2 regions of the Streptomyces sp. NPDC012825 genome follow, and region 2 is predicted to be linked to the other one. Evidence: predicted binding sites of a transcription regulator. Region 2 holds the regulator's gene; the other holds the start of a gene.
What was found. The regulator HspR, encoded in region 2, represses chaperone genes until heat shock. The targets are predictions, from matches to a motif close to TTGAGNNNNNNNNNCTCAA.

Region 1: a site for HspR is predicted at 1,706-1,724, ahead of lon (endopeptidase La). Genes of this name have one in related genera too.

The regions. Positions count from the first base shown of each region.
Region 1 covers NZ_JBIBBZ010000001.1:917,774-921,174, reverse strand. Annotated here, with positions in the region: gene lon (endopeptidase La) at 1-1,683, opposite strand, end outside; gene ACFY7E_RS04480 (GNAT family N-acetyltransferase) at 1,814-2,452, shown strand; gene ACFY7E_RS04475 (hypothetical protein) at 2,600-3,214, shown strand.
Region 2 covers NZ_JBIBBZ010000003.1:419,819-423,219, reverse strand. Annotated here, with positions in the region: gene ACFY7E_RS10530 ((2Fe-2S)-binding protein) at 21-338, opposite strand; gene ACFY7E_RS10525 (hypothetical protein) at 347-559, opposite strand; gene ACFY7E_RS10520 (helix-turn-helix transcriptional regulator) at 692-1,672, shown strand; gene ACFY7E_RS10515 (heat shock protein transcriptional repressor HspR) at 1,749-2,192, opposite strand; gene dnaJ (molecular chaperone DnaJ) at 2,196-3,368, opposite strand; gene grpE (nucleotide exchange factor GrpE) at 3,399-3,401, opposite strand, start outside.

The sequences.
Region 1 (3,401 bases), on a different contig from region 2:
GACCGACCGCTCCAGGGTGCGCACGCCCGCCTCGCGGGTGTACTCGCCGGCCAGCTTCCGCAGCGACGCCTCCTCCAGGACGACCTCGCCGGGCTCCAGACCGGCCCGCTCCAGCTGCCGGGGCAGCAGGTGGTCGCGGGCGATGACGACCTTCTCGTCCTCGGTGTAGCCGTCGAGCCGCACCAGTTCCATGCGGTCGAGGAGGGCCTCCGGGATGGACTCCAGGACGTTCGCGGTGGCCAGGAAGACCACGTCGGAGAGGTCGAGCTCGACCTCCAGGTAGTGGTCGCGGAAGGTGTGGTTCTGCGCCGGGTCGAGGACTTCGAGGAGCGCCGCCGCGGGGTCGCCGCGGAAGTCGGAGCCGACCTTGTCGATCTCGTCGAGCAGGACCACCGGGTTCATGGACCCGGCCTCCTTGATCGCGCGGACGATCCGGCCGGGCAGGGCGCCGACGTAGGTGCGGCGGTGGCCGCGGATCTCCGCCTCGTCGCGGACGCCGCCGAGGGCGACCCGGACGAACTCGCGGCCCATCGCGTGGGCGACGGACTCGCCGAGGGAGGTCTTGCCGACGCCGGGCGGGCCGACGAGGGCGAGGACGGCCCCGCCCCGGCGTCCGCCGACCACGCCGAGACCGCGGTCGGCGCGCCGCTTGCGCACCGCCAGGTACTCGGTGATCCGCTCCTTCACGTCGTCCAGGCCCGCGTGCTCGGCGTCGAGCACCGCGCGGGCGCCCCGGATGTCGTAGCGGTCCTCGGTCCGCTCGTTCCAGGGCAGTTCGAGGATCGTGTCGAGCCAGGTGCGGATCCAGGAGCCCTCCGGGGACTGGTCGCTGGAGCGCTCCAGCTTCTCGACCTCCTTGAGGGCGGCCTCCCGCACCTTCTCGGGCAGGTCGGCGGCCTCCACGCGGGCGCGGTAGTCGTCGGACTCGTCGCCCTCCGACTCGCCGTTGAGCTCGCGCAGCTCCTTGCGGACGGCTTCGAGCTGGCGGCGGAGCAGGAACTCGCGCTGCTGCTTGTCGACGCCCTCCTGGACGTCCTTGGCGATGGTCTCGGCGACCTCCTGCTCGGCGAGGTGCTCGCGGAGCTGGGCGGTGGCCAGGCGGAGCCGGGCGACCGGGTCGGCGGTCTCCAGGAGTTCGACGCGCTGGGCGACGGTCAGGAAGGGCGAGTACCCGGAGTTGTCGGCGAGGGCGCCGACGCCGTCGATCTGCTGGACGCGGTCGACGACCTGCCAGGCGCCGCGCTTCTTGAGCCAGCTGGTGGCCAGCGCCTTGTACTCCTTGACCAGCTCGGTCACGGAGCCGGGCAGCGGGTCGGGCAGGGTCTCCTCGACGGCGGTGCCCTCGACCCACAGGGCGGCGCCGGGGCCGGTCGTACCGGCACCGATGCGGACACGGCCGCGGCCGCGCACGAGCGCGCCCGGGTCGCCGTCGGACAGGCGTCCCACCTGCTCGACGGTCCCGAGGACGCCGGTCCCGGCGTAGGTGCCGTCGACCCGGGGCACGAGCAGCACCCGCGGCTTGCCCTCTCCGGGCCGTGCGGCGGCCTGGGCGGCCTCGACGGCGGCCCGTACGTCGTTGTCGGACAGGTCCAGCGGCACCACCATTCCGGGCAGCACGACCTCGTCGTCGAGCGGCAGCACAGGCAGAGCGAGCGGCGCGGACGCCATGGACTCAGAAGCCATGATCTCCCCTTCGGCAGTCAAGTTGAGCTGTACCGACTCAATGCTTGTGAGCCCATGAATGTTCCCGGACGCCTGTTCGCTCTGAGCGATCACACCCCCGCCACCCCCGAACGGCCGATGTAATACTCTCATGGACATACGAGCTATTACATCGGCATGGGTGAAGGGCTGGACCGTCTCCCGGGGCACCCCCGCCGCCGTCGGCCGGCCCTGGGGGTACCGGATCGACGTGGGCCTCCCCCGGCACGTCCTGCGGCACGTGCTGCCCGCGCCCGACGCGGCCACCGTCGGCGCCCTCTGCGAGCGGCTCACCGAGCCGTACAGCTGGCTCAAGGTGATGGCGGACGCCGAGGAGGTGGCGCCGTGGATCACCGAGGGGTGGACGATCCCCGACGACCCCGGCTTCATGATGGTCAAGCGCCTGGACCCCGGCGTCCGCCCCGCGCCGCCCGAGGGGTACGCCCGGACCGTCGAGGCCCGGGACGGCGTCGTCCGGGTCCGGATCCTCGCCCCGGACGGCACCCTCGCCGCCCGGGGGCAGATCGCCCCGACCGGCGCCACCGCCGTCGCCGACCAGATCGAGACGGACGCGGCGCACCGGCGCCGGGGCCTCGGCGCGAACGTCGTGCTCACCCTGGAGGCCGCCGCCGCCCAGACGGGCGCCGCGACCGGAATCCTCGCCGCGACCAGGGACGGCCGACAGCTCTACGAAGCACTGGACTGGGAACACCGGGGGCCGCTGACCGGGATCGTACGGGGGGAGGCTTGAGCTTCGGGGGCTCTGGACGCCGGGACGCCCGGACGCCCCGGAACACCCCGGACACCTCGGACGCTCCGACCCCGGACAGCGGCGGAATCCGGCAGTCCGGCTGCGCCGGGCCGCCCCGCCGGGCATGCTCCTCCCATGAGGAGAGGCGTGTGGGGAAGGCGATGCGGGGCCGTACTGCTCGCGGCGGCCCTCGCGGGCGGCGCGGCCGGCTGCGGGGCGGACGCGGGGACCGGGGCCCCTCCGGCGCCGGGCGCCCCCGGGTCCACGACCGGACCGGGCACCCCTGACACCACGACCGGACCGGACACCCCCGGCCCCACGACCGGGTCGATCACGCCGGGCACTCCCGGCCCCGCCACCCCACCGGGCACCCCCGCCTCCCCCACCGCTCCGGACGCCACCCGGCAGGACCCCCGGCCCGGTGAGGTCCTCGTCCAGGTGGTCGTCACCGGTGGTTTCGCCGGGGTGCGGAACCGGCTCGTCGTCCACCGCGACGGCGAATGGACGGTCCACTCCGGCGGCAAGCCGCCCCGGACCGGCCGGCAGACCGCCGCCGAGGCCGCCGAGCTGCGCGCGGCCCTGGAGGACCCCGCGTTCGCCCTCGTCCCGGCGCGGCCGACCGGACGGCCGATCGCCGACGGCTTCCAGTACGAGGTGACCTACCGCCACCGCGTGGTCGTCACGGGCGACGGCGACCGCCCGCCCGCCCTGCGGCGCGTCTTCGCCGCCCTCCCGGAGGGCGGCCCGCCCACGAGCCCCTGAGACCGTCCCGACCGGCGGGGTCCCGCGCCGCGAACCGGAGGGGACCCCTCGCGAGGGGTTCCGGACGCCTCCGACGTCGCCCCGGGTGCCCGGCCCGTGGCCTCCCGGGGTCGGGGCGGTGCCGCGGTGGGGCCGGACGAGGGGGGTCCGGGAGGGGCCTCCCGGGAGGGGGCCCGGGGCACGACTG
Region 2 (3,401 bases):
TACAACGACGGGGGGATCGCTCAGGCACTGCGGGGGGTGGCGGTGATGGTCTCGGGTTCGATCAGCTGGTGGTCCCGCTGGTCGAGGTTGACGAAGATCATGCCGTACCGGATGGCACAGCGGATGGGCTGCGGCGCTCCGCGCGGGCGGCGCAGGCACCGGTAGGCGCGGACGTCCTCGTCCTGCTCCCGTGCGACGACGATCGGCTCTCCGAAGAGGGTGACCTTCAGCGAGTCACCACGGTGGGGGATGGCCGTGGCGAGATCGACGAAGTGCCAGCCGGACCGGTAGGCCGAAGCCATCTCTCGCCGGAACCTGGGGTCATCGGGAACGTTCATGATCCCGCTTAACTCCAGCCGGGATCGGCGGCGAGGGCCACGTGCCAGCCCGGGTCGCTCGCGAGGGCCGGCTCGGCGTGCCAGCCCGGGTCGTTCACGGCGGCCCGGACGCCGGCCGGCTCCGTGTTCCAACCGGGATCCGGGGTCACTCCCACGGCCCCCACTGCGACAGCCGCGATGAAGGCGACTCCGGCCACCGCACTTATGAGCTTCTTCATCATCACCGAGCAACCTCACTTGAAGGCAACGTCTCTTTCCAACCCCCGCGAGAAAGACGATGGCTTACTCTCTCCGCTTCCACCACCAAACCCATGCATCATGTTCCTGAGATGCAGGAGCCTGGGGGTGTACATATGGGGAAACAAGCGGACGAGACGGGTCACCCTCATTCGCACGCGGAGCTCTGCGCGGCAGGCTCCGAGCTGTACGCGTCCGCACTGCGGGCGGGGCGAATACCCCGGTCAGAGGCGGTCGGGGCGCCCTGCCTCCTCGATCTCTCGCTGCTCCACCCCGATCCCGACGACGCCCAGTGGCTGCGTCCGGTTCCGCCCTCCGCCGCCCTCGCCCAGCTCCTCCAGCCGATCGAGCGCGAGATCCTCGACCGGCGCCGGCGCACCGTCGCCCTGTCGGACGCTTTCGAGCCTTTCATGGCCATCAGCGCCCACGACTCACCGACCACGCACGCCATCACCGTGCTCGAGGGCATCGACCGCATCAACGCGACCCTCGACCGGGTCGTCGCCGACTGCCGCAGCGAACTGCTGACCGTCCAGCCCGGCGGCGGCCGCCCCGCCCAGGCCCTGACCGCGGCCCTCCACCGCGTCTCGCCGCTCCTGGGCCGCGGCATCAGCATGCGCACCCTCTACCAGCACACGGCGCGCCACACCGAGCTCACCCTGGCCTATCTGGAGCACGTCGGCCCCGAGGTCCAGGTCCGCACCCTGGAGGAGATCATCGACCGGCTGATCATCGTGGACCGCGAGGTCGCGCTGATCCCGGCCCGCAGCGACCGGCAGATCGCCCTGGAGCTGCGCCACCCCGGCCTGGTCGCCTACCTCTGCGGCGTCTTCGACCAGTTCTGGCGCCTGGCGGTGCCGATCCGGGAGGAGATCCCGTACGACGTCAAGACCGACGGCATCGGCGGCGTCCAGCGCTCCATCGCCCGGCTCCTCGTCGAGGGGCACGTGGACGAGGCCATCGCCCGCCGGCTCGGGATGAACGTGCGCACCTGCCGGGCCCACATCGCCAAGCTCGCCGCCACCCTCGGCAGCGGCAGCCGGGCCCAGCTCGGCTACCTCATCGCCCAGTCCGGCATCCTCGACCAGGACGACTAGGGCCTGTCCGGCGGCACGCGTGAGGCCCCCTCCACGGGTGCGGAGGGGGCCTCACGGGGTTTCGGGAACGGCGGGGCTACTCCCCGCGCTTGGGGCGCCAGACCACCAGCGCGCTCGCCTGCTGCACGTCCTGGTACGGCACGAGGTCGCGCCGGTACGAGGCGTGCACCTGGGCCTCGCGCTGCCGCATCGCCGCCGCCGCGCCGTCCACGGCCGCCGACAGCTCGGCGATCCGGCTCTGGAGCGCCGCGACCTGGTTCTCCAGTTCGATGATGCGCTTGATCCCGGCCAGATTGATGCCCTCGTCCTGCGACAGCTGCTGCACCTGGCGGAGCAGCTCGATGTCACGGGCCGAGTAGCGCCGTCCCCGGCCCGCCGTGCGGTCCGGGGAGACCAGGCCGAGCCGGTCGTACTGACGCAGGGTCTGGGGGTGCAGACCGGAGAGCTGGGCCGCCACCGAGATGACGTACACCGGCGACTCGTCGGTCAGTTCGAACGGATTGCGTCGGCGTCCGTCCACGGGTCACGCTCCCTTCGCGGCCTGGAACAGCTCGGCCCGGGGGTCCTCGGAGGCGGTCGCCTCGCGGTAGGTCTCCAGGGCCTCGCGTGCCTTGTCGTCCAGTTCCTCCGGCACGGCGACCTCGACCGTGACGAGGAGGTCGCCGCGCGTGCCGTCCTTGCGGACCGCGCCCTTGCCCCGGGCGCGCATGGTCCGGCCGTTCGGCGTGCCCGCGGGCAGCTTGAGGGTGACCGCGGGGCCGCCGAGGGTCGGCACCTTGATCTCGCCGCCGAGCGCCGCCTCCGTGAAGGAGACCGGCACCGTGACGGTGAGGTTGTCGTCCTTGCGGCCGAAGACCGGGTGGGCGTCGACGTGCACCACGACGTACAGGTCGCCGTTGGGCCCGCCGCGTTCGCCCGGCGCGCCCTTGCCGCGCAGCCGGATCTTCTGGTCGTCGCTCACGCCGGCCGGGATGCGGACCTGCATGGTGCGCGAGGACTTGGCCCGGCCGCTGCCCTTGCAGACGTCGCAGGGGGTCTCGGCGATGAGGCCGCGCCCCTTGCAGTCCACGCAGGGGTCGGTGAGCGAGAAGCCGCCGCCGCTGCCGCGCGAGACCTGCCCGGTGCCGACGCAGGTCGGGCACACCCGGGGCGTGCCGTTCTTGTCGCCGGTGCCCGAACACGCCGTGCACGGCTGTTGGCTGGACATCCGCAGCGGTACGGTCGCGCCCTCGATGGCCTCGGTGAAGCTGAGCGTCACCTCGGACTCGACGTCCTGACCGCGCCGCGGCTGGGTGCGGGGGCCGCCCCCGCCGCGGTTGAACAGGCCGCCGAAGACGTCCCCGATGCCGCCGCCACCGCCGAAGCCGCCGGCCCCGCCCTGGGCGCCTCCGAAGAGGTCGCCCAGGTCGAAGTTGAACGAGCCGCCGCCCCCGGGGCCGCCGGCCCGGAGGCCGCCGTTCCCGAAGAGCGCGCGGGCCTCGTCGTACTCCTTGCGCCGCTTGGGGTCACCGAGGACGTCGTTCGCCTCGGAGATCTCCTTGAAGCGCTCCTCGGCCCTGGTGTCGCCCTTGTTGGCGTCCGGGTGGTTCTCGCGGGCGAGCTTCCGGTACGCCTTCTTGATCTCGGCCTCGGTGGCGTCCTTGGGGACGCCGAGGACCTTGTAGTAGTCCTTCTCGACGAAGTCCTTCGTGCTCATCGACGTCCCTCCTTCCGGACGATCGTTGCGTCA